Regions from separate parts of the Lentibacillus halophilus genome, predicted to be linked through region 1. Evidence: riboswitches for the same ligand, from Rfam matches in the RefSeq annotation. Region 1 holds a riboswitch; the other holds the start of a gene.
What was found. Region 1 has a riboswitch for preQ1 ahead of queF (preQ(1) synthase). Riboswitches for the same ligand answer to the same signal wherever they lie in the genome.

Region 1 (11,610 bases):
GGATGGGTTGCCGGCGGTGTTGTTGGCGGGTCGCTGTTTGGCGGTCTGTTAACGAGCCAACTACAGGATGAACCGGATACTCAAACCAAAGAAAAAGAAACAACCCAAACGTTGCAGGAAGCACGAACGTTTTTCAGTCGTAAAGAAGACTTTGAAACATTGAGTGCAGCAACTGAGCGTATTTTGCCGGAAGACGATGATGGTCCGGGCGCGATTGAATTGGGTGTTCCCTTTTTCATTGATAAGCAATTGAGCGGGTCATGGGGAACGAACGATAAGGCATACATGAAGGATCCTTTTTTTCAGGACAACCAAACTTATGAGTATCAACATAAGGATACCAAGCAGCATAAATCAGGACCGAATACAAGCTCGCAGGCGCCATCAAGTGTTCCAAGATATCAAACACGGATGAACCGGGGCGAGATTTATATTCGGGGATTACGACGGATGAATGAAGTGAGTCAGAATAAATTCGATAAAAAGTTTTTTGACCTTGAAACAGACCAGAAGGATGAGGTACTTAAGGCGTTTGATAATGGTGAAATTATGATGAGAGGTGCTGCAGGTGTCACATTTTTTAATCTTCTGCGGCAAATGACGCTGGAGGGTGCGTTTTCCGATCCGGTCTATGGCGGCAATAAAAACATGGCGGGGTGGAAAATGAAGGAATTCCCTGGTCCGCGATTGGGTTATACGCAGGAAATTGAAAGTGAAGAGTTTATCAAAAAAGAACCGAAAAGCTTACGGGATTATCAATCATGATCGGGGGTATCAATCATGGCTAAAAAATTGGATAAAGTAGACGTCGTTGTTGTTGGAACCGGCTGGGCCGGCGGGGTCATTTCAGCTGAAATGGCTAAGGCCGGCAAGAAAGTGGTAGCCCTGGAACGAGGGGACAAGAAAAATTTACAAGACTATACAGGTGAAAAAGATGAGCTGCGTTACATCGAACGTTTTCAAATGATGCAGGATTTGTCGAATGAAACCATTACGTCCCGGAACAACATCGGGGAACGGGCGTTGCCGGTCCGAACACAGGATGAGATGAATGCCGGAACCGATACCGGTGGTGGCAGTGTCCATTGGGCAGGTGCCGTCTATCGGTATCCGCCGTATGATTTTGAAATATACAGTAAGACGGTCGAGCGTTATGGAAAAGACAAAATACCGGACGGCATGACCATTCAGGATTGGGGCATCACATACGATGAAATGGAGAAATATTATGATCGCTTTGAAAAAACGGCCGGTATTTCGGGCGAAGAAGATCCCCTTGGTCCGGAACGCTCGGATGATTACCCCAATCCGCCGCTGAAAGAAACCGAACCTATCCGGTTGTTCAAAAATACGACGAAGGACATGGGGTATCATCCATATCAAGTGACATCGGCCAACGTCTCACAGCAGTATGAAAACCCGGATGGCGAAACGCTGAACGCTTGTCAGTACTGCGCGTTTTGTCACTATTATGGGTGTGATTTCGGTGCAAAATCAGATCCTTTGATGACTGTTATTCCGACCGCTCAAAAACACGACAACTTTGAATTGCGGACGCAATCCTACGTACGCCGCGTGCTTTATGACGGCAATAAAGCAAACGGGGTTATGTATACCGATACCGAAACTGGCCAGGAATTCGAACAGCCAGCCGATGTCGTTGTGTTAGCAGCATTCACGTTCACGAATAACCGGTTGCTCATGTTGTCGGACATAGGTGAACAATATAATCCGGAAACGAGAAAAGGCGTTATCGGACGAAATTTCAATGGTCAGATGAATATTACATTTCTTGGTGCCACAGGCTTTTTCGACGAACGCAAATTCAACCTTTACATGGGTGCCGGCGCACTGGGCGGTACCATGAATGATTTTGCGGCTGATAATTTTGACCACTCGGATGTCGATTTCCTTAATGGCGGTGCTATCGAAATCAGACAGTATGGCAGCGGTGCTATAGAAAGCAACAGAGTTCCAAAAGGCACGCCAAATTGGGGATCGGAGTTTAAGAAAAACGCCAACTTTTATGCGAACCGGAACCTGACCATCTGGTATACGTCCGCCATCATGTCATGGTATCACAATTACATGGATTTGGATCCCACCTATAAGGATGACTTCGGTGATCCGTTGCTCCGTATTACCAATAAGTATACCGACCAGGATCGGAACATCGCCAAATTCGGTATAGAAAAATGTAAGGAAATTATGGAAAACATGGGTGCGGATACGGTTGACGTCGATGAAGTGCCGGACGAATTTGACCATATTTATCAAGGCGGCCATTATGCCGGCGGTGTCATTATGGGCGACGATCCAGAGACATCTGCTGTTAATAATTACTTGCAAATGTGGGATGTGGACAACCTCTTTGTTGTGGGCGGATCCGCATTTCCGCATTTCCCGGGGCATCATCCGACGTTAACCATCGGATCATTGGGCTACCGTGCAGCAGAAGGCATTGAAAAATATCTAAAAGAAGGCGGGCAGCTGGTCCAGCCTAAGCAGAAAGCATAAATAGGAGTTTGCCGCTTCCCATTGCGGCGGTCAAATGAGGTGCCGTTTAACTCGAGCGATAGGTAAGGACGACTAATCGCGCGGATCGGGGAAAAACTCGCGCGACTCAAGCCCGAGGTCGCGCAACTCCAGGAGAAACTCACGCAGTTCGAGGGGGACTCGCGCAATTCAAGGCTGAGATCGCTCAGCTTGAAGGAAAATTCGCGCGACTCAAGGGGAAACACACGCGGTTTGGAGTGAAACTCGCGCAATTCATATCGAATCTCGCGCAGCTTACCCCCTCCCATTTAATCGACTTGGCAACCATATTCCTATTTTTTAAGTTAAACCCAATATCGATGTTTAACTTATTTGCAAGGCGGGTAAATCACTATTGAAGACAATGCGAAGACCAGCCCATGTCCAAACCAACAAATGAATCAGGAATCCGAATAACGGTTTTCGGGTTCCTGATTTTTTTCGTATAACGGTTTGGCAAAAAGGATGGATGAGGCGGTATTCGCGGTTCCAAGGGAATAATTATTTTCAGGATGCAAGCAGGGGAGTTGCAGATGGCTGAGAAACAATTTTATCAAAAAAAATGGGTCATTATAGTGACGGTTGTGATTATTGTTATAGGGTTGCTGGTACTACGGATTGAGCACGTGGACGAACAGGCAAAACAGGACCAGCAAGACACCGAGCAGACAGAAAAAGAACAGCAAGAAACAGAGCAGGAATTAAAAGAAGAAGAAGACAAACAGAAACATCAAGATCAGAACAAACATGATACAGATGACAAAGCAAGAGGGGCTATAAAAAAACAATTGCAAAACGATTTGGAAACCTTGCCTGATTCGACCTCTGTGCGTGTGCAAGGCAGGTTTGATCATGAACCTTATACCATGGAAGTCATATTCCGCGGTGTCGCAGGGTCAACCAAACACGCGACAGTGACCAATATGAAAACAGCGATTTTACAAACCGTTTGCGTTGTGAGCGATTCCGATTATGATTTCGCGACTGTCCGAATCAATGTGATGTACCCATCGGGCGATTCGAATGAGCAAAAACAGGACCAATTCGCCATCAAATCCGAATTTAGTGAAGCAACCATCAATAAGTTGGCCGATCACTGTTCTGACATCGACATGGACCATCTAAAGCAACAAGCGGATAGATGGTGGCAGCATCCGGTATTAAGCGATGACTGATGATCCGTTTTGCAAAGGTGAATAGGCTTTCAATAGATTGATGTATGACTTATGGTTGCTTTAATTAATGGTAGCATTTACGGCGAAGGATCTGTTTGGGATGATACAAGATTGAGTGATTATTCTTATGAATTGTGAAAAAACATTGACACTTTAGAGTATCCAGTGTTACTATACAAGTAATCAACCAATAGTTCACTAGGTACACTAATAGTTCGCAAATTGGTGGTGAGGTTGTGAATCAGGAATTTTCGAACAGTCAAGGCATACAGGCGCTTGAACGCGCAGTACTGATTTTGGATGAAATAAAAAACAATGACGGTCCGATAACATTAACGGCGCTGTCGCACAAAGTAGGTATGTCTAAAAATAATTTAAAAAAGTATCTTGTCAGCTTTGTTAAATCTGATGTTTTAACGTTTGATGATGACAAAAAAACGTATGACATGGGATCTAAACTGATCGAACTGGGCTTATATACGTTAAACAAATTCAGCATCTCTTCAATCATTGATCCGTTTATGCAAAAGATTAAAAAGGAAATCAAACATTCATCAGCCCTTGCCGTCTGGACGGATAATGGCCCGATGATTTCCAAGTATCAAAGCAGTGGTCGATCGATTAATGTTGGGATAGAAATAGGTTATTACCCTCCGCTTCTTATGAGTTCGGTCGGAAGGTGTTTCGCTGCATTTCTGCCGAATCAATCTATACAGGACATAATGAATAGAGACATTGAGGACTATCATTTGGACAGAAAAGCAGTTGAGGACGATTTAAATCGTGTGAGGGAAGCTGGTTTTGCGTCAAGAGATCAAGAATTCGGTGATTTGCCCGGAGGACATGCTGTTTCAAGCCCGATTTTTGACCACTCCGGCGAAATGATTGCTGCTATTTGTATGATTGGTTTTGCAAACGATTTAAATACGGATGCCCAATCCTATGATGTTCAGAGATTGATAGAGATTACCAAAGAAATTTCCGATCAGCTTACTTATAAATAATAAAGGGGGGTGATTTGTTCAGAGTCGTGTAAATGTGAGCTAAAATAACGTGTACTAAAAAATAGCTAAGGAGGATAATTATGAGTCAGTCAGCAGCAAATATGATTAGTTACAGTGATTTTCTTCAAAAAAGTACGAAGCCAAATATTCGTCCTTGCCTTTGGAAAGGGAAGGATATCAATGAATTTTTATATGGAACAGGGTCAAGTTTAAGTGAAGGCAGAAGCGCTGTATCACTGATCAATGAAGACACAGGGGATGCCCAGGGTGTGTCTCCCAATGTAAACGCATTGGTGCAAGTACTAAAGCCGGGAGAACATAATGAGCCGCATCGACACAGCAACATGGCCATCTTCATTGTTTTCCAGGGAGAAGGATACAGCATCGTTGAAGGCGAAAAGTATGAGTGGGAAAAGGGAGATGTGTTTTTTGCTCCTGCATGGCTGGCACACGAACATTGCAACACGTCTGATAATGAAGATGCCATTCTTTATACCATCCAGGATGTGCCTTCTGTCTCCGGTATGGGAGCATGGTTTTTGGAAGAACCCGTTGGATCAGGTGCAAAACACGTCGTATCAGGAACCGATAAAAGCGATATCATTCCTGATAAATAACAACCATTGGTATGTCGCGTGTTAAAAACAACTGGATATCAACTCAATAAGTGGAAACAACTGTGGTGGTTTAACATGGGCTTATGCGGACACGATCACCATTAAACCTGAGTCCAAGGGTGCCTCCTTGGGCTGAAGGGTGTCGTGTCCACCTTGTGTTGTAAGTGTAAGACAAATAATGAAGTATATTCGTCTATAATAATAGTAACAAATCTAGACACAACTTGCAAATTATAGAAATAGTGACGCAGGCGTTTAAGGAGGGTGAAAGCAATGAGTTTGGGGTTGCTTGTTTTTCTAGGAATCGTCCCATTATTGATTCTCTTTTTCTTCCTCATCATATTACGGTGGACAGCAAGAACATCGATGATCTTGGCATTTGCATCCGTCTTAGTTTTGGCAACAACTGTATGGGAAGTACCTGCAAACAAAATCGCTGGTGCCAGTTTCATTGGTTTTGAAACCGCATTCAGTATTTTGTATATTGTGTTTGGTGCCTTGCTTCTGTTGAACATGCTAAAAGAGAGCGGTGGATTGGGTGTCATTCGAAATAGTATTTCCGGTGTGACAGACGATCGGCGTATACAAGTCATACTTATTCTATGGATTTTCGGAGCGTTTTTGGAAGGCGCTGCCGGTTACGGGTCGACAGGAGCTGTGATTGGTTCAATGTTGGTCGGGCTTGGTTTTCCGGCCATGGCTTCAGCTCTTATGGTTATGATTTTTCAAAGTACATCTGTGACTTTCGGTGCAGCTGGTGCGCCCATTTCCATAGGTCTCAGTTCGGGTCTTGGAGACGGCAAACTCGCCGATGTCAATTCTGCGCTTCAAGTAGATACGTGGGGTCCATTTCTTTTGGAAATGACCGGAAAGATTGCGTTGGTTCACGGTATTGTGGGCACCCTTATACCTCTGTTTATGGTCGTCCTTCTTACTGGATTCTTTGGCCAATCCGTTAGAGAAGGTTTTAAAGCGTGGAAATTTGCTCTTTTTGGAGGACTTAGTTTAACAGTACCATATGTCTTATCAGGCGTATTTTTAGGCCCTGAATTTCCTTCCTTGCTCGGTGGGCTCATAGGAATTGTCATTGCAGTCATAGCCGCGAAAAAAGGTTGGTTTATGCCTAAAGATACGGTATGGCGATTTAAAGATAAGTCTGAATGGAAAGAAGAATGGAGTGGCATTCTTGAAATCGAGAGTGAAAAGATAGCCTCTTTTTCAGCATTCCGATCATGGCTTCCTTATATTATCACAGCTGCTTTGCTTTTTATTGTCAATGCTCCCTTTTTGCCCATTTCTTCTTGGTTGGGAAAAACGGATATTGCCGTTAACCACATTTTCGGGAGCGAACTCGGTACTGATTTTGGATTACTGACGTCTCCCGGATTCATCTTTTTAATCGTCTCAATTTTGACTTATTGGATGCATGATATGGAATGGACGTCATTTAAAAGCGCATTGAAAGAATCCGTGAAAACCATTGGGTCAGCAGGTGCAGCATTGATATTTGCCGTTCCAATGGTTCAGGTCTTTCTTCACAGTGACGGCGGTGCTGCAGGATTTGAAAGTATGCCTGAAACGTTGGCGAGTGGATTAACGATACTATCAGGTAATATGTGGGCATTTATAGCTCCAGTTGTTGGTGCATTAGGGGCCTTTCTTGCCGGAAGTAATGTGTTCAGTAACCTTATGTTTAGTCATTTCCAATTAAACATGGCTGTCAGTTCACAGTTACAGCCGTCATGGGTGTTAGCCCTTCAAGCGATTGGTGCCGGTGCTGGAAACATGTTCAGTGTTCATAACGTGATTACAGCGGCAGCCGCCGTCGGTCTGGTTGGACGAGAAGGAGAGATTATCAGGAAAGTTATTTTGCCTGGTTTTTATTATATTCTTCTGACAGGTGCTATTGGTTTTGTTATCTTAATGGGAATTGGGTTAAATATCGGAACGTTTGTCGTTATAGCTATTTACGCAGCCGTTATAGTAGCTATATGGATGAATAATAGAAATAAATGGACACCAATGGATAACAAACAAAGGAAGATGAATAATTAGGGGTTGCTGAATGATTTATATCTTACCTAAGAATAATAGGGGCTTTCGATCTCGGACCGAAAAAAGGTTCTCGACCATTAAATATAAAACGTATAAAAAAGTATCCCGGAGGATCTTTTCAAGATTCATAACCAGGAACTGGATGGAAATGACCGTTTCACTGGTCACCCGAAGACATGCTGAAATAAGGCCAAGTCCATACGAACGCTTGCCCTCGCCAAACTTGCCTTCTATCGCATTTCGTTCTGCGGCATCCTGATATTCAATTTGTTTTTGAAGCCGGTTCTCCTGAGCATTTTTGGAAGGGCGGCCGAGTTTTGGTCCGCTCAGCCGGATGCCGCGCTCCTTGCAGTAGCGTCGGTTTCCCCTTGTCCGGTAAATCTGGTCAGCCAGGACCGCCTCCGGATAAGTACCATGGCGCCTACAATAGGCCTCAATGGAGTCCTGAAGATAGACTCCTTCATGATAGGCGTCCCATGACAGTTTATCCAGCGTGGTATAACCATTGATCATGCTTACGGAGATTTTGGCCCCGAACTCAACATTGGCATCTGTTTTACCACGTACAATCGGACGTACATGAGGCTGGTGGATACTGACGATGCGATGGTCGATTTGATGCTTTTTATGGTCATACATGTGCTGCTGTTGACGGGTTAGTTCCTGTATGACCAATAATTCCCCATACTGACGCTTGTCCAAAGGTGACAGTCCTACCTGTTGCACGAGGAACGAGATGTGTTTTAAGTTTCTCTGAACGTAGTTTAGCTGCTTGCCAACGGCTTGTCGAACGTTTTTGCGTCCCGGTTGCTTTTGCTTGGAAATTGCCAGATAAGCCTTGCGGGCTTTCTTTCGATAGGTACGTGGTTTCCGTCGCTCACCTTTCAAAGGTTCATGCAGCGTATCGATCATGGCTTCAAGCTTTTCCCGTGCCTGATTTAACAAATTCAAATCCGTTGGATAGGCGATATCGGCTGGGGCACAAGTGGCATCCATCATCAGCTTTCCCTGATTAGGTAAGCTATCAGCCGTTCCCTGATTGGACTTGTCACCATGTGAACCGCCGGTTCCTTTATGGTCATTATCTGAATCATCATCATCGTCCTGGTCACGCTTTGTTTGTTCTTCCACTATCCATTCATTGACTTGGTTGACGATGGAAGCATCCAGGCGTTTACGGAAATACGTCATGGTCGAGGCATGAAAAGGCGCTTCTTCCTGAAAAGATGAAAGCCCGATAAAATACTGAAGATACGGATTCTCCGTAATCTGTTCCACAGTTTCCCGGTCACTCAGTCCAAGACGCTCTTTTATGATTAATGCGCCAAGCGCCGTCCGGACCGAATAGGCTTTGTTTCCTCTTGTTGAATCATTCAGGAGTTGAACGTACTCATCTTCAAGTTTTGACCATGGAATCAGATTGGCCATAACAGCCCAGCGGTTATTAGGGTTCAAACGACCCCCAAAAGGGAGGAAAAATTCATCCGGCATGATCATTTGACGTTCATTATGTTCGTACATTGTCAGGCCTCCAGGTGCAAGGTTTTTTCGTTGAATTTGTCTCTATCCCTTGCAACTTATTTCGACAAAAAGACGCAAAGTTCCTGTCCAATCAGTCATTTTTATTTATTCAGCAGCCCCTAATTAAACAAATAGAAGTATCCAAAAACACCTATCGAACAAAAAATGGATTGACGGAATGCTTACAACCCTTCCACTGGTGTCTCTTGCCAAAAAGTGACTCACTCACAAGCTTTGACATAACCGCATCTTTGGCATATACTAACTAATAATAGATGGATAAATGGATAGTCCGTTCCGATAACGGGAGAGGTTCTTAGCTTCAACCCTCTATAAAAAACTAAGGACAGATGATGAGACGTTTAAAACCATGTGCCTTAGGGCCGTGGTTTTTTTAATGAGAGGAGGTTTTGATATGACTGAACACAATGATCGTTTACAGGGCTTGTCGCAATTGGGAAATCAAGGAACAACTTATGCATTTGATTACACACCGGATGTGCTTGAAGCAATAGACAACGAGCATCCTGACAGGGATTATTTCATCAAATTCAATTGTCCTGAATTTACAACACTTTGTCCGCAAACCGGGCAACCGGATTTTGCGACGGTGTATATCAGCTATATAGCAGATAAGAAAATTGTTGAAAGCAAATCATTGAAGTTGTATTTGTTCAGTTTCCGGAATCATGGAGACTTTCATGAGGATTGTATTAATATTATCATGAACGATTTGATTGATCTGCTTGATCCACGCTACATCGAGGTGTGGGGAAAATTTACACCGCGCGGGGGCATCTCCATTGATCCATATTGCAATTATGGCAAGCCGGATACCCGGTTTGAGCAAATGGCAGAACACCGTTTGATGAATCATGATCTGTATCCGGAAAAGGTTGATAATCGCTGAAAGAGGGATGAGCGAGATCCTCTCCTTCCATGTTAATCCGTCGACTATTTCAAAACGGTTATTGGGCCGTTTTTCCAATCATAGGGAGAGGATAGACCATGTTTGTTTACTTAAATGCATTATTTATTGGCTTGTTTTTGTTGTCGAATGTGTTGGGCGTCAAATTGTTCAGCATCGGTAGTGTCGTGTTGCCCGGTACGCTGGTCGTCTATGTTGTCACGTATATTATTACAGATGTCATCAGTGAGGTATACGGAAAGGATGCTGCGCGGAAGACAGTGCTGGCAGGCTTTTTAACACAGGTGGTTGCACTGGTTTTCATTTTTATTGTCATTCAATTGCCGGCAGCTCCGGATTTTGGTCTTCAGACGGAATTTGCAGCGGTTCTGGGCGGCAGTTTCCGGGTGATGGTCGCCAGTCTGATGTCTTATGCGGTTAGTCAAAATCTTGATGTTAGTATTTTTCATTATTTGAAAGCCCGGCACGGCGATTCCAAATTATGGATCCGTAACAACGTGTCCACGATGACGAGTCAACTTGCTGACACCGCCATTTTTATTACAGTCGCGTTCTGGGGGACGGTTCCATTCAGTGTGCTGATGGGCATGCTCGTCTCGCAATATGTGGTCAAACTGCTGATTGCATTGTTGGACACCCCTGTTGTATATATGCTTGTAACATGGGCTCAAAAAAGTAGAATGAACGTCAATATCCCCGGCGCATAACGTGTGCCGGGGATATTTCTAGAAGATTTCATTCAGAATTTGATCGTTGTTTAGCATAGCGATAATTGTTGAAAAGGTACTGTTACGGATTGACTGCGTCGATACGATCGCGGATGGGCTTCGGGCATCACAGCCGGGCGATCAGACATTTCCGGTCATGCAAACGTATGTGGATGAGATTGTGCTGCTTCTATTAAACGCGCCTTGTTGTTTGTCACGGAACGGTTGGAACAGCGGATCGAACCCTCCGCTGCTGTTACCGTCGCTGCTGCCACGACGCATGAACTGGGATTTCACGGAAAACACATCTGTCGTGTGCTTTTAGGGGGCAACATTACGTTGGGACACATGTCTGATCTTTGCGAGGAATAAAGGGGCAGAGGCGCTGATCAACCGACCACGAAACGGATGCCAGGTCTGATAAGCGCTGCGGTTGTTCTTTCCGGTACATAAACAGATCCATCTGTTATTGGGAATCATTATCTCGATCCTTTTCCATGTATTCTTTGATTTTCTTTTCCTCCCACTTGGCTCCCAAAAAATGATTGTCCTTTATGGATAATCCGTGTATGATGATACCGATTCCCCAGCCACCGAGCGCATAAAGAAACCACCAATAATCCGGGTTGGTGACCATGTTAATAACGAAAAGCAGAGTATTAACGAGCCCATACACAATAAGGTGACTGTAAAAGTCTTTTAAACGCTCAACCTTTTCTTTCGCTTTCATATAAGCTTGGGATTGATGATCCATGAAATTTGCTCCTTTTCGTAATGGTAGAGAATTGCTTTCATTGTGACGCGTTTTCATGCGATGGTCCCATGGTAACACGCATGGCTTCTCACATGACCTGAAACGGATTAGGCAAATAGGAGCCTGGACAGGTAAATGACCCCTGTAACGGTTACAGCGCTGGACAGGGTTGAAAACAACACCATTTGTGCTGCCATATAAGGGTGATTTTGATATTCTTGCGCAATAACCGAACTGTTTACCGATGTCGGCATGGCCGAGGCAATGAAAAGGGCCTGTGCTGCTGTGCCATCGATCCCCAATATATAAATGAT
Region 2 (11,610 bases), 1.3 Mb from region 1:
TAAGCTGGATTTAGAGGAATGGTATTATCAAATTAGTGGTAAAGATATTATTTTCGAATATCGGGAGGACTATTTGATCAAACCAAAACAAGCAGCAAGTCTTCTAGGCGTATCTAACGTCACCCTGAACAAATATATGAAGCAGGGGTTTGAACATATTGATACGTCTTCTCATAATAAGATTCCAAAACATGCGGTAGATCTTTGGAAGGACCCAGTGTATTGTATTAAGATGCAATACCTCTATCAAGAGAAGAAGCGATTACGTCAAACACCTGAAGAACGGTTAAGTGAAGTTTATGAAGAATTGATGCAATACAAAAAGAAATACAAGACGCCTTATATTGAAAAATCCTTTGAAGGAATAGACATTGATATGATGGATGACCCCTCTGATTATTATGAATGGCGGGATCTCCTTGAAGAGGAAGAGCAGCTAACCAATCAAATTATAGGAGAGAAGGATATTGAGTAGTGAGACGGAAAAAATCCTTCTCCCTGCGAACATACCAGAGATATTAGGGAAATATGGTGACTTGTTCTGCAATTATATTGAATTGTCACCAAAGGATTCGATATACGGTAATTATAAGCGGACCAATAATAAGTTATCAGTGCTGTTTCCACTGATAGAGCACCCTGTACACGGGAAGACAGGGTTACATGCAACCGAAAAATATGAAGATGGCTTTGTTATAGAGTACCATTACCAATGGAAAGTTATCATTCCAAAAATGGGAAAACTGTATAATCATATTTCGGCTTGGGAAAATGAGCTACACGATGCATCATGGACCCCGGGGAAATACAAAATTAAGTCAGAACCTCATCATCATCATCATGTACCCGGTAACAGGGGCCAACGAAAGGAAAATTGGGACATCTTAACCTTAGATGATGCCTTCTCTTTCGTTGATCATTACATACGAAGCGGTGAAGAGTATAAGCCATAAAGGGCTCCTTTACAGAGAAGTTCTACACAAATAAGTTCAAGCATCATAAAATCTCCTCCATTTTCAAAATGAACAGTGCCTGACACTGTTCGCATTAAGATCGGCTGTGGTCTTTTCATACGATGGCGGTAAGGTAAACTAGAAATTTTTATACCAACAACTAACATGAGCGTAAGCGCATCAGGTATGGTTTGATGCAATCCATACCTGATGCGCTTTTTAACTATTAATGTTTGCTGGCAGGTGCGCCATATTGTTCTTGTCCATTGTTGTTGTATAAATAAGGAATAGCTGTTGCATTAACCGGTTTACTCCAATAGAATCCCTGACCTTCATGGCAGTTTTGATTTTGGAGGTAGGCCAATTGGTCATAACTTTCAATGCCTTCAGCCAAAACCGTGAAATTAAGATTCTGTCCCATATTAATGATGGTATTGACGATGACGTCGTCGTCAAAGTCCAAATCATGAATGAAAGATTTATCAATTTTAAGGGTATTGATAGGCAACTGCTTGAGATAATTGAGTGACGAATACCCTGTTCCAAAGTCATCAATGGAGATGTTGACACCCAATGCCTGCAGATCGTTAATGACTGCTGCTGATTCGCTGACATTGAGAATGGTTCCTTCTGTCAACTCTAAATCCAAATAGGCTGGATCAATCTTTGTTTCCGTTAAAATAGCTTTTAAATCATTGACGAAGTCTCGATTTCTTAATTGGACGGGCGATACATTAACGGAAACTCTCTGTAAAAAAATACCTTCATTCTGCCATTCCTTTAATTGCTGACAGACGGACTTAAGAATCCATTTGCCGACAGGGATAATTAGCCCTAATTCTTCCAAAAGTGGAATGAATTCTGCGGGTGACACAGCACCTAAATACGGACTATACCAGCGCAGCAGCGATTCCAAACCAACAACCTCTTCGCTTTCTAATCCGATAAAAGGCTGATAGACAATGGTGAACTGATCATTCTCAAGAGCAAATCTTAGTTCATGTTCCATATGCTGATAGCGTTCCATATCATGGTTTTGACTTTGTGTGTTAAAGCAATACGTGTTGCCACCTTGCTTTTTGGCATGGTACATGGCTGTATCGGCGTTCCGGATAAATGTTTCAATGGCTTTTGACCGATGATCATGCCCTGGCAGGAGTTGATTAGTGCTAATACCTATACTGGTTGTCACCCTGATTGACTGGTAATCAATATAAATCGGCTTCTCAAATTGGTCGATAATCTTACTGGCAAATGTCTCAATATCTTCACGCTTATAGACGTTATCCAGTAAGATGATAAACTCATCACCGCCTTCTCTCACGATGAAATCCGAATCACGCAGACAACTCCGGAGTCTGTCAGCAATTTTTTGTAAGATGATATCTCCTGCATAATGGCCATAATTATCATTAAGTGATTTAAACCGATCAATATCCAGGAAGAAAACCGTTATCTTATGGTTTTCTTCAAGGTTGTTTCCCCATTCGTTAAGCAAATGACGATTGGGCAATGATGTTAGCTGATCATAATACGCCAGCTGCTTGATGGTTTCTTCATATTGTTTCCTTTGCGTAATATCATGACGTATGGAAATGTATTGATACGGTTTTCCATTGTCGTTTAGGAATGGCATGATGGTTGTTTCAACCCAATAATAAGTTCCATCCTTGGCTTTATTTTTGATTTCACCCTTCCAAACCTTACCGGATCCTATCGTTTTCCACAGATTATGAAAAAATGCACGACTGTGATATCCGGAATTAATGATATTTTGATAGCTCCCAATCAGTTCTTCATTCGTGTACTTGGACAACTCAGTGAATTTCTCATTAGCTGATTGAATGACACCGCGATGATCAGTAACAGCAACAATTGACGACTCATTGAGGGCTGTTTCAATATCATGACGGTTTTTAAGTTCTTTGTTTAATTCAGACTCGTAATTCATAGGACCTCCTCATGATTACGGCATTATTATATACCGGGAGAACTATGTCTTTCATACTATTAAAACATAATTAATGTCAAAATGGTGGTTTTGGTGCATGATGTCAAATAATTATCATGGTTTTAAGTTTAGGAGTGGTAGAATTAATTAATAAACACGATAATCCTATAAGAAAGGTGAAAAGTGTTATCTAGCTTGATTCGGGGATTGGAAGCCGGTTGTTCGTAGTTTTGAATTGCTATTTGCGGATGTCTGACTCCCTATTCCCACCTTAAATAATAAAATGAATTTTCACCTGGACCAAATCCTGTATTTCGTCATCTCTTGGACTCCTCGTATATACCCAAACGTCCCCAATATCAGAGGTGGGCTGCCTGTCAAATGGCAAAGAGCTTTGGAAAAATCCGTAAGCTGGTGCACCCTGGCTTGCAGTGGCAGCCCTTTTATTGGATACAATCACGCCATTGCTATCACGAATCTGATGGAGGACATTTCCCTCAAAACTGCGAACCCATCCCGCAACAGGGAAACCATCTTGGATAACCGTTCCAGGTATCGGGTAAGTGACGGTGATATTTGCTGTGGAAGGAAGCGGAATAATTAGTGAATATCCCGGCCAAATGAGATCAGGTGAAAAGCCCGGGCGGCCAAGATTAGCTCTGATTATTTCTGAACGGTGAATGCCAAATCGTTGTTGAATTTGAAAGAGAGTATCCCCTTTCTCTACATTATAAATAAAGGCTGGGACATCAAGCTGCTGGCTGGAGATGATAACATCTGGGTTATTGATAGCAGGGTTCATTGCAGTCATTAATCCATAGGTAGTCGAAAAACGTATGGTAATATCAGTTAGTGTATCTCCGGGTGCTACCATGTAATACGTGTCGATATTGCCGGCAGTGGAGACAACTAATCGTTGACCGGGGAAGATTAATTCAGGAGCGGTGACTGGCGGATATAAATGATTTGCCTCAGCAATTGCTTGTGGGGAACTCGAAAAACGATTAGCTATTTCGTAAAGGGTATCGCCCGCTTGAACGGTGTAAATATAGTGCGTACCGACTGCAATACTCAATTGAATCAACTCCAATAGTGCAAAAGTCGTTATATGTTATGTTTTATAGCAGGCGGGTGTGTAGATTCTGTCAAAAGAAGCCTAGAAATAACTAGGATCAGCGAGCATTGCTCATACTTGCTCGCTCTATGGAACAACCTTTGTTAAGTGCTTTCCGAAAAAACTCTAACAATTGTAATTCACGAATCTGATTCATACAAATATAATACGGGAATGGTGTTATAAGTACGCTCATTAGGAGGGAAGAGAGCTTATGAAATGGGTTATCACAATTGCAATGACAGGAATTCTTGTACTTGGTTTAAGTGGCTGTGGAACACCGGAGAATGATCAGGGAAAGTCTGAGAACACGTCTGGCAATCAGGAACAGCAAACGGAAATGGACGGCCATAGCAACGATGGTTCTGACAAGGGTCAAAACAATCATGAGGCAGATGAGGGACAAACGAAAAACGGACAAAATCAGCCGGATAATAAAGCGGCTGAAAAACCGCCAGTTGAAACATTGAGTCATACCTTTCAACAATTATTGATTCAGGAAACGAACAAGAACGGCCGGGTCCAAACGTTCGATTCAAAATCAGAATTAATCAAGAAGCTAACAGACGTTACAACGAAAGAACTAGCCCAAATGTATGTCAACGAATACTACCATGAAAAAGACGGCAAATTGTATTTGGAGGCGCAAGATGCTCCCGTATGGATTAATACGAATCAGCCGTATCAGACAAAGAAGCTAAGTGATCAAACATATCAAGTTATTCAAGAAGCGGAAAGCGAACTTTACGGGGCTTACACTTTAACCGTAACATTCCAGCTTCAGGATGGACAATGGAAGATCAACAAACGAAATAGGACAAGGAAAGACGTGAATGACCAAGGGAATAATCATGCGAACAACGAACAGGAATTAACAAGAAAAGAGGCGCAAAAGTTGGTTCGTGATCATGCGGGGCTTACAAATAAACCAAATGTAAAAGTGGAATACGATCATATGGAAAATGATCGATACGTCATTCATGTCTATGATGTCGTGGACCATGAACAAGATAGTGCTTCTCATACAGCGACTCGAAACTGGTATTATGTAGAACCAAAAACAGGCGGGATCCAATCAATGTTCTGATAAAGTGAAACGTTATTCAATTGGGCCCTTCTGCCCGCTGAATGGCAGTTTAACGAAGGATAAATGCTGGTAGTAAGGTTAGTCTCAGCATAGGACTCACCAATTACTTCCTATTGTGTCATAACAGCGTTTTATATCCTCCCCGCCGACGTTATCAAAATACACATCATCCCCATTAGGGCAGGCACGCTTCAAGTTACGTTTGATATCGTTTGTTGTCTGGTAATTGATGCCATCATGGGGAGTTATGTGTTCGTTGTTAGTAACCTACTTCCACCACCGCGTTGACAATATACATAAGGTCGTTTGTGTCTTGTTGGTCCTCCAAATAAATGCCACTCGTCGTGGCCATACCTCCGTTCATTACTTCCACAGTGACTGTCCCATATGGAATAAGTGCCTTGATATTCTCTTCGTTCAACTGATCATGATCTTCCGGAATAGCCAGCTTCACATATACGTGCATATTATTCAAGCTATTGTCCGGCAACATGGTTCGCACGCCGGGCATGGAATTATAGTGGATAGCGTTGGTCACAGCCCGTTCCGACGCCACGTTGACATCCTGACCGTGCACGTCAATACCCATTCCCGTTTCAATGAATAGAATGTTTTCCATAACATTTTCCTCCTTCTAGTAAATGTCTAATTTCCTCCAATTTCATTGTATCCTTTCTCGATCGTTGTTCAAACTGATATGGATTAATATTGGTGTAGTAATCGTCTTGCACATTCCTTTTTTTCGGGTATAATAGAATCGTTTGGAACGAGTATCTCCAAACCGTGGTTCGAAACCATCCCACGATAAAAAACTAAGGAGTGATATAATTGAATATCAAAACGTTAACCGCCAATGCACTGGTGGCAGCTACTTATGTCGTTGTGTCATTGGCCATCGCACCGATTGCCTTCTCGAACATTCAGTTTCGCATCCCTGAAGTGTTCAACCACCTCGTTGTCTTCAATAAAAAATATTTTTTCGGCATCGTATTGGGTGTCCTCTTGACGAATTTATTTTCGCCGACTGGTGTGTACGATTTAACATTTGGCGTTGCTCACTCGGCGCTATCGCTAGGAATCATCATACTTTTGGCTAAATTTATTAAACATAAGTTGACATTGCTCGTCATCAACACGATCGTATTTACATTCAATATGTTTATCATTGCGTTTGAACTCTATCTTGCAGCTGGTTTGCCATTTCTGTTGACATGGCTGTTGACTGCTATGGGGGAATTCGGAATTATGGCTATCGGGATCCCAATAATGTATGCTCTAAATAGAAAATTGAATTTTAATGATATGATGGAAAAACGTTAATTCAGTATCAACAATCTTCACCATTGTCGTTGGTGTGCGTCTGTCGTGCAACACGATAGTCAAGCGTTTTTTGTCGTTATAGGTCGTTGGTTTTTGATATAATAAACAAGCAACATGATAGAAAGTGAGGCAAGAAAATGTGTGGTTTTATTGGTTTGATACGCAATGACCCTGCGGTACCCAATGAGGAAGAGAAAAAATCGTTTAAACAGCAGAATAACGTAATGACACATAGAGGCCCTGACGATGAAGGGTATTATCATGATGCTTACGTTTCGTTTGGGTTCCGGCGATTAAGCATTATCGATCCTGACAGCGGTCAGCAGCCTTTAAGCTATGATGATGATACCATCTTAATCGTCTTCAATGGTGAAATCTATAATTATGTTGAACTTCGTCGTGATTTGACTGCAGAAGGTTATACGTTTACTACGGAGTCGGACACAGAAGTTATTGCAGCTTTGTTCAAAAAATATAAAGAAAAGGCATTTGCCCATTTGCGCGGCATGTTTTCCATTCTTATTTGGGACAAAGAACAGGAAACACTGTACGGCGCACGTGATCCATTTGGCATTAAACCGTTATTTTATCGGGAAACGGACGAGGAAATGGTTTTCGCTTCTGAGAAGAAAAGCATTCTCTCCATGTATGAACATGACGATGTCAACCTGGAGGCATTGCAGCATTATTTGAGTTTCCAATTTGTACCGGAGCCAATGACCATGACAACGAGCATTCAAAAAATGGAACCCGGACATTACTTTATAAAACGGCCGTCTGAAAAGATGACGCAGCATCGCTATTGGCAGGCGTCATTCTCCCCGGTATTGATGGACAAGCAGGATTGGATAAAACGTATCCGGGATGTCATGTCTGATTCGGTTAAGATGCATATGCGCAGCGATGTTCCGGTCGGATCGTTTCTATCCGGCGGTATTGATTCAACGATTATTGCCGCCATAGCAAAAGAAATAAATCCGGACATCAAGACATTTTCCGTTGGCTTTGAACGCGAAGGCTATTCCGAAGTTGATGTTGCTAAAGAAACAGCAGACAAACTCGGAGTGGAAAACATAGCTTATCGAATCACCCCGGAGGAATATGTGGCCAATCTCCCGAAAATCATGTGGCATATGGATGACCCGCTTGCTGATCCAGCTTGTGTGCCGCTATACTTTGTGGCACGCGAGGCACGGAAGCATGTCGCCGTCGTTTTGTCCGGTGAGGGCGCTGATGAACTGTTCGGCGGTTACAATATTTATCGTGAACCCGAATCATTGAAACTGTTTGACTCTATCCCGGCTCCCGCTAAACACCTGCTGCGCCGAGTCGCTGATGTCATGCCGGAAGGGGTACGCGGCAAAAGCTTCCTCCAGCGGGGAACCACCCCATTGCGGGATCGCTACATCGGCAATGCTAAAATGTTTGAAGATGATGAAAAGCAAACGTTCCTGAAGTCATTCCGGGATGACTTATCCTATCGGAAAATAACGGAGCCATTATATGATCAGATGAGCGATGGTCCGCTCATTAATCAAATGCAGTATATTGACATTCATACGTGGATGCGCGGGGATATTTTGTTAAAAGCGGATCGGACGACGATGGCTCATTCTCTGGAGCTTCGTGTACCTTTTTTGGATAAAGAGGTATTCCGAGTGGCAAGTCAACTGCCACCTCAATTAAAAACAGCCAATGGCACGACGAAAAGCATATTGCGTGAAGCGTCACGCGGTATAATACCAGATCATGTGCTCGATCGGAAAAAGCTTGGGTTTCCTGTTCCTATCCGCCATTGGTTAAAGAATGAATTGTATGATTGGGCAAAACAGTTGATTCATGACAGTTCCACAGATCATTTGCTGCATAAATCATACATCCTTGAACTGCTTGACGCTCATTGTCAAGACAAGGGGGATTACAGCCGCAAAATTTGGACAGTTCTCATGTTTATGTTATGGCATCAGATTTTTGTGGAGAATAAATATGATTTGAACGCATTGTCCCTGAGTGAACAAGATGTTGGAACTGTCGAAAAGACCGGATGAAATAATGTATATTAAAAACAGGCGGTTACGTTCGCTAACGATCGTAGCCGCCTGATTTATGTTCAATGAACTATTGATGAAAGATAAAAAACCGATAATTGACGTTTTACGTTATAAGAAGCTGTATGGTTAAAACGATTGGCCGGTATTGGTGTGATGTTTATAATACCGCCCTTTGTCAACATAGGATTTTCCAACGCGCGCCATTTCGTCATAGTCTTCTTTGGTCAATGCGCGAACAACCTTGGCTGGTCGTCCTAATGCAAGCGAATAGGGAGGTATGGTTTTGCCAGGTGGAACGAGACTTCCCGCACCGATAAAGGCATATTCTCCGATTTCGGCATCGTCCAGAATAAGGGACCCCATGCCAATCAGGGCATTGTTCCTGACTGTGCATGCATGCAGTGTGACTTGGTGGCCGATCGTTACATCATCCTCAATCGTTATCGGCAAGTCAGGGCTTTGATGGAGCAGCGACAGATCCTGGATATTAACTCTGGAACCGATTCTTGTCGGTGCCACATCGCCACGGATAACGGTTTTGAACCAGACACTGGAATCTTCCTGAATAGTAACGTCTCCGATTACGTCGGCATCGTGTGCAATGAAAACAGATGGATGAATCGTGGGTTCGGTTTGCTTAAAGTGGTCTATCATTTGAATCCGCCTCCAAAATATGGTGATATTAGTAGTATAGTGTTTGTGAAAGAAGGAGACAAACCGGATGTTTTAACAAATGCCAAAGTCCCTTGTCACTGAAGAAGGGGCTGAACTGTTGTCGAAGCTATTGGAGGGAATGGGTTGGGTTACAGCGTACCGAGAACACCTATGACATTAATGACTGCGGTGTATAGATACATCTTCCCAGCAGTCCGTCACGAATTAACACATTGGCAAACGCGTGCGGAACAAATACCGGATAATGAATTGCGGGATCAGGCCCTGGCAAGCATGGGTTCAAAGCGGTTTCATTGTATGGGTGGAGCTGTTTATGCTTTACTTGCCGGCTATCGATGGCATGAGGCGGTGCGTTTCATCGTTGCCTATCAGACGATAAGTGATTATTTGGATAATCTGTGTGATCGGAGCACGTCGATGGATCCGGACGATTTCCGGCAACTGCATCAAGCCATGACCGATGCATTGACTCAAGATAATCCCATTAAAAATTACTATGCATTTCATGATGAGCAGGATGATGGCGAATACTTGGCCGATTTAGTCCGGGAGTGTCAAAAAACGATGCGGAACATGGCCAACTACGGTATTATCCAGGAACACTTATCCGAATTGGAACATCTATACAGTGATTTGCAAGTCCATAAACATGTCAGGATGGATGAGCGAATCAGCCGGTTAACGGCCTGGTTCCATAACCACGAAGGCCCATCCTATTCGTTATACTGGCATGAGTTTGCGGCTGCTGCCGGTTCAACCCTGGGTGTATTCTGTCTCGTTTCCTATACCATGTGCGGCCGAATGAACGAAAACATGGCCACACGTATCATGGAAAGTTATTTCCCTTATATGCAAGGGTTGCATATTCTCTTAGATTATTATATTGACCAAAAGGAAGATACGCTTGAAGGTGATTTGAATTTCTGCCGTTATTATGAAAGCGTTGATCAGATGAAAGAACGATTCTGCTATTTTATCAGGCAGGCAGATCGTTATGTTCAACAGCTGATGGATAGACCCTTCCATAAAATGGTATATCAAGGCCTTATTGGGCTATATCTGGGCGACCCGAAAGTGAACAACCTAAACAACGGTAGGGATATGAAAACACTATTGTTTCGCGAAAGTGGCCATTCTTCATCCTTTTTTCACTGGAATGCGAAAGCTTATCATTGGTTCTGTAAAACAAAGGCCCGTTTTCCGGTAGGCCAAAAGGCAGCGAACCGGAAAAGCAGCAGGGAAAATTAATCGTTTATTCCGCATATAACGAACAGCAATCGTTTGTTATGGGCGTTTTCCTTTAATGTCTTTTTTGAATGGCCAGTATGAAGGGAGGCTCGTTTTTCTGATTGATAAAACCATAATATAAAACATGGTAGTATGTTTGATCGAGCAGACTTACATAATGCAGAAGGTGCTCTTTTTCCTGGTCCCCGCCTTTATGACCGTGATAAATAACAAGTACGATGAGTCCGTTTTGCTTTAAGTGGGACAGAATACCTTCCATCGCCAGAATCGTTGTTTCACTATTCGTAATAACGGTTTTGTCACTTCCGGGAAGATAACCAAGATTAAAAATAGCTCCGCCGAGACGGGTGAGACGGTCAACCGGAATGTGGTGGATAAAGTTGCTATGACTGTCGTGAATAATGGTTGCGTTAGTCAATTGTTCCCGAGCAAGGCGATCCCTGGTATGAATGATGGCCTGCTCCTGAATGTCGAAACCGTAAACATGTCCGTTAGTGCCGACAGTCTTGCTAAGAAAAACGGTGTCGTTGCCATTGCCGCATGTGGCATCGATAACGGTATCTCCCCCGGTAATCGATTCACTCAGCAAATGATGTGCATACTTGAGAATTCCCTTTATCATGAATGTTTGTACTCCTTTATGTAACGTGCTATGATTAGTTTAGCATGAAATAGAAACAATGGAAACGTTACACACTCGATAACATTTGACAAAGATTGGTGCATTAGCTAGAATGCGTTATACATAGCTGACCGTTGAAGAAAAGGAGCCGTAATGAATCGTTCCGGGTAAAGCAAGGCAGTAGCTAGTGTTATCTGTCCCCTGGGGGTTTGTGAACGCACCTTTAAGCTGCACGGACGAATCATCCATCAGTCGTCTTGTGCCGTCCATCTGCGTTAAGGAATAAGTGAACGCCAGTGCTGCGTTAATTTGGGTGGTACCGCGGGAGAAGCTTCTCGTCCCTTACAAGAGGGATGAGTGGCTTTTTTATTAAAAAATGACTGATGCAGACAAGCCCGTATGGAAATGCTGCTTGCCGTCCGTAAAAAAGAATAAGGGAGGACACGTGATGAGCTTCAATCATCAAGAAATCGAAAAGAAATGGCAGAATTATTGGGCTGAACATAAAACATTTAAAGCCGATACATTTTCGAATAAGGAAAAAGTGTATGCACTGGATATGTTCCCTTATCCATCGGGGGCCGGATTG

Region 2: it holds a riboswitch for preQ1, as region 1 does, so the genes downstream of both, ACZ5Q7_RS09035 (QueT transporter family protein) here and queF (preQ(1) synthase) in region 1, are expected to answer to the same signal.

What each region holds. Positions count from the first base shown of each region.
Region 1 covers NZ_AP043750.1:157,295-168,904, reverse strand. The annotation lists gene ACZ5Q7_RS00735 (gluconate 2-dehydrogenase subunit 3 family protein) at 1-765, shown strand, start outside; gene ACZ5Q7_RS00730 (GMC family oxidoreductase) at 781-2,517, shown strand; gene ACZ5Q7_RS00725 (hypothetical protein) at 3,069-3,710, shown strand; gene ACZ5Q7_RS00720 (IclR family transcriptional regulator) at 3,947-4,714, shown strand; gene ACZ5Q7_RS00715 (cupin domain-containing protein) at 4,795-5,331, shown strand; gene ACZ5Q7_RS00710 (L-lactate permease) at 5,605-7,386, shown strand; gene ACZ5Q7_RS00705 (IS5 family transposase) at 7,402-8,907, opposite strand; PreQ1 riboswitch class I at 9,211-9,257, shown strand; gene queF (preQ(1) synthase) at 9,323-9,817, shown strand; gene ACZ5Q7_RS00695 (queuosine precursor transporter) at 9,916-10,542, shown strand; gene ACZ5Q7_RS00690 (2TM domain-containing protein) at 11,009-11,296, opposite strand; gene ACZ5Q7_RS00685 (AEC family transporter) at 11,404-11,610, opposite strand, start outside.
Region 2 covers NZ_AP043750.1:1,835,976-1,847,585, forward strand. The annotation lists gene ACZ5Q7_RS09005 (DNA-binding protein) at 1-475, shown strand, start outside; gene ACZ5Q7_RS09010 (hypothetical protein) at 468-953, shown strand; gene ACZ5Q7_RS09015 (EAL domain-containing protein) at 1,180-2,904, opposite strand; gene ACZ5Q7_RS09020 (LysM peptidoglycan-binding domain-containing protein) at 3,176-3,979, opposite strand; gene ACZ5Q7_RS09025 (hypothetical protein) at 4,233-5,105, shown strand; gene ACZ5Q7_RS09030 (Lin0512 family protein) at 5,365-5,724, opposite strand; PreQ1 riboswitch class I at 5,883-5,927, shown strand; gene ACZ5Q7_RS09035 (QueT transporter family protein) at 5,934-6,425, shown strand; gene asnB (asparagine synthase (glutamine-hydrolyzing)) at 6,563-8,473, shown strand; gene ACZ5Q7_RS09045 (gamma carbonic anhydrase) at 8,603-9,130, opposite strand; gene ACZ5Q7_RS09050 (tetraprenyl-beta-curcumene synthase family protein) at 9,275-10,399, shown strand; gene mnmM (tRNA 5-(aminomethyl)-2-thiouridylate-methyltransferase MnmM) at 10,452-11,021, opposite strand; gene leuS (leucine--tRNA ligase) at 11,470-11,610, shown strand, end outside.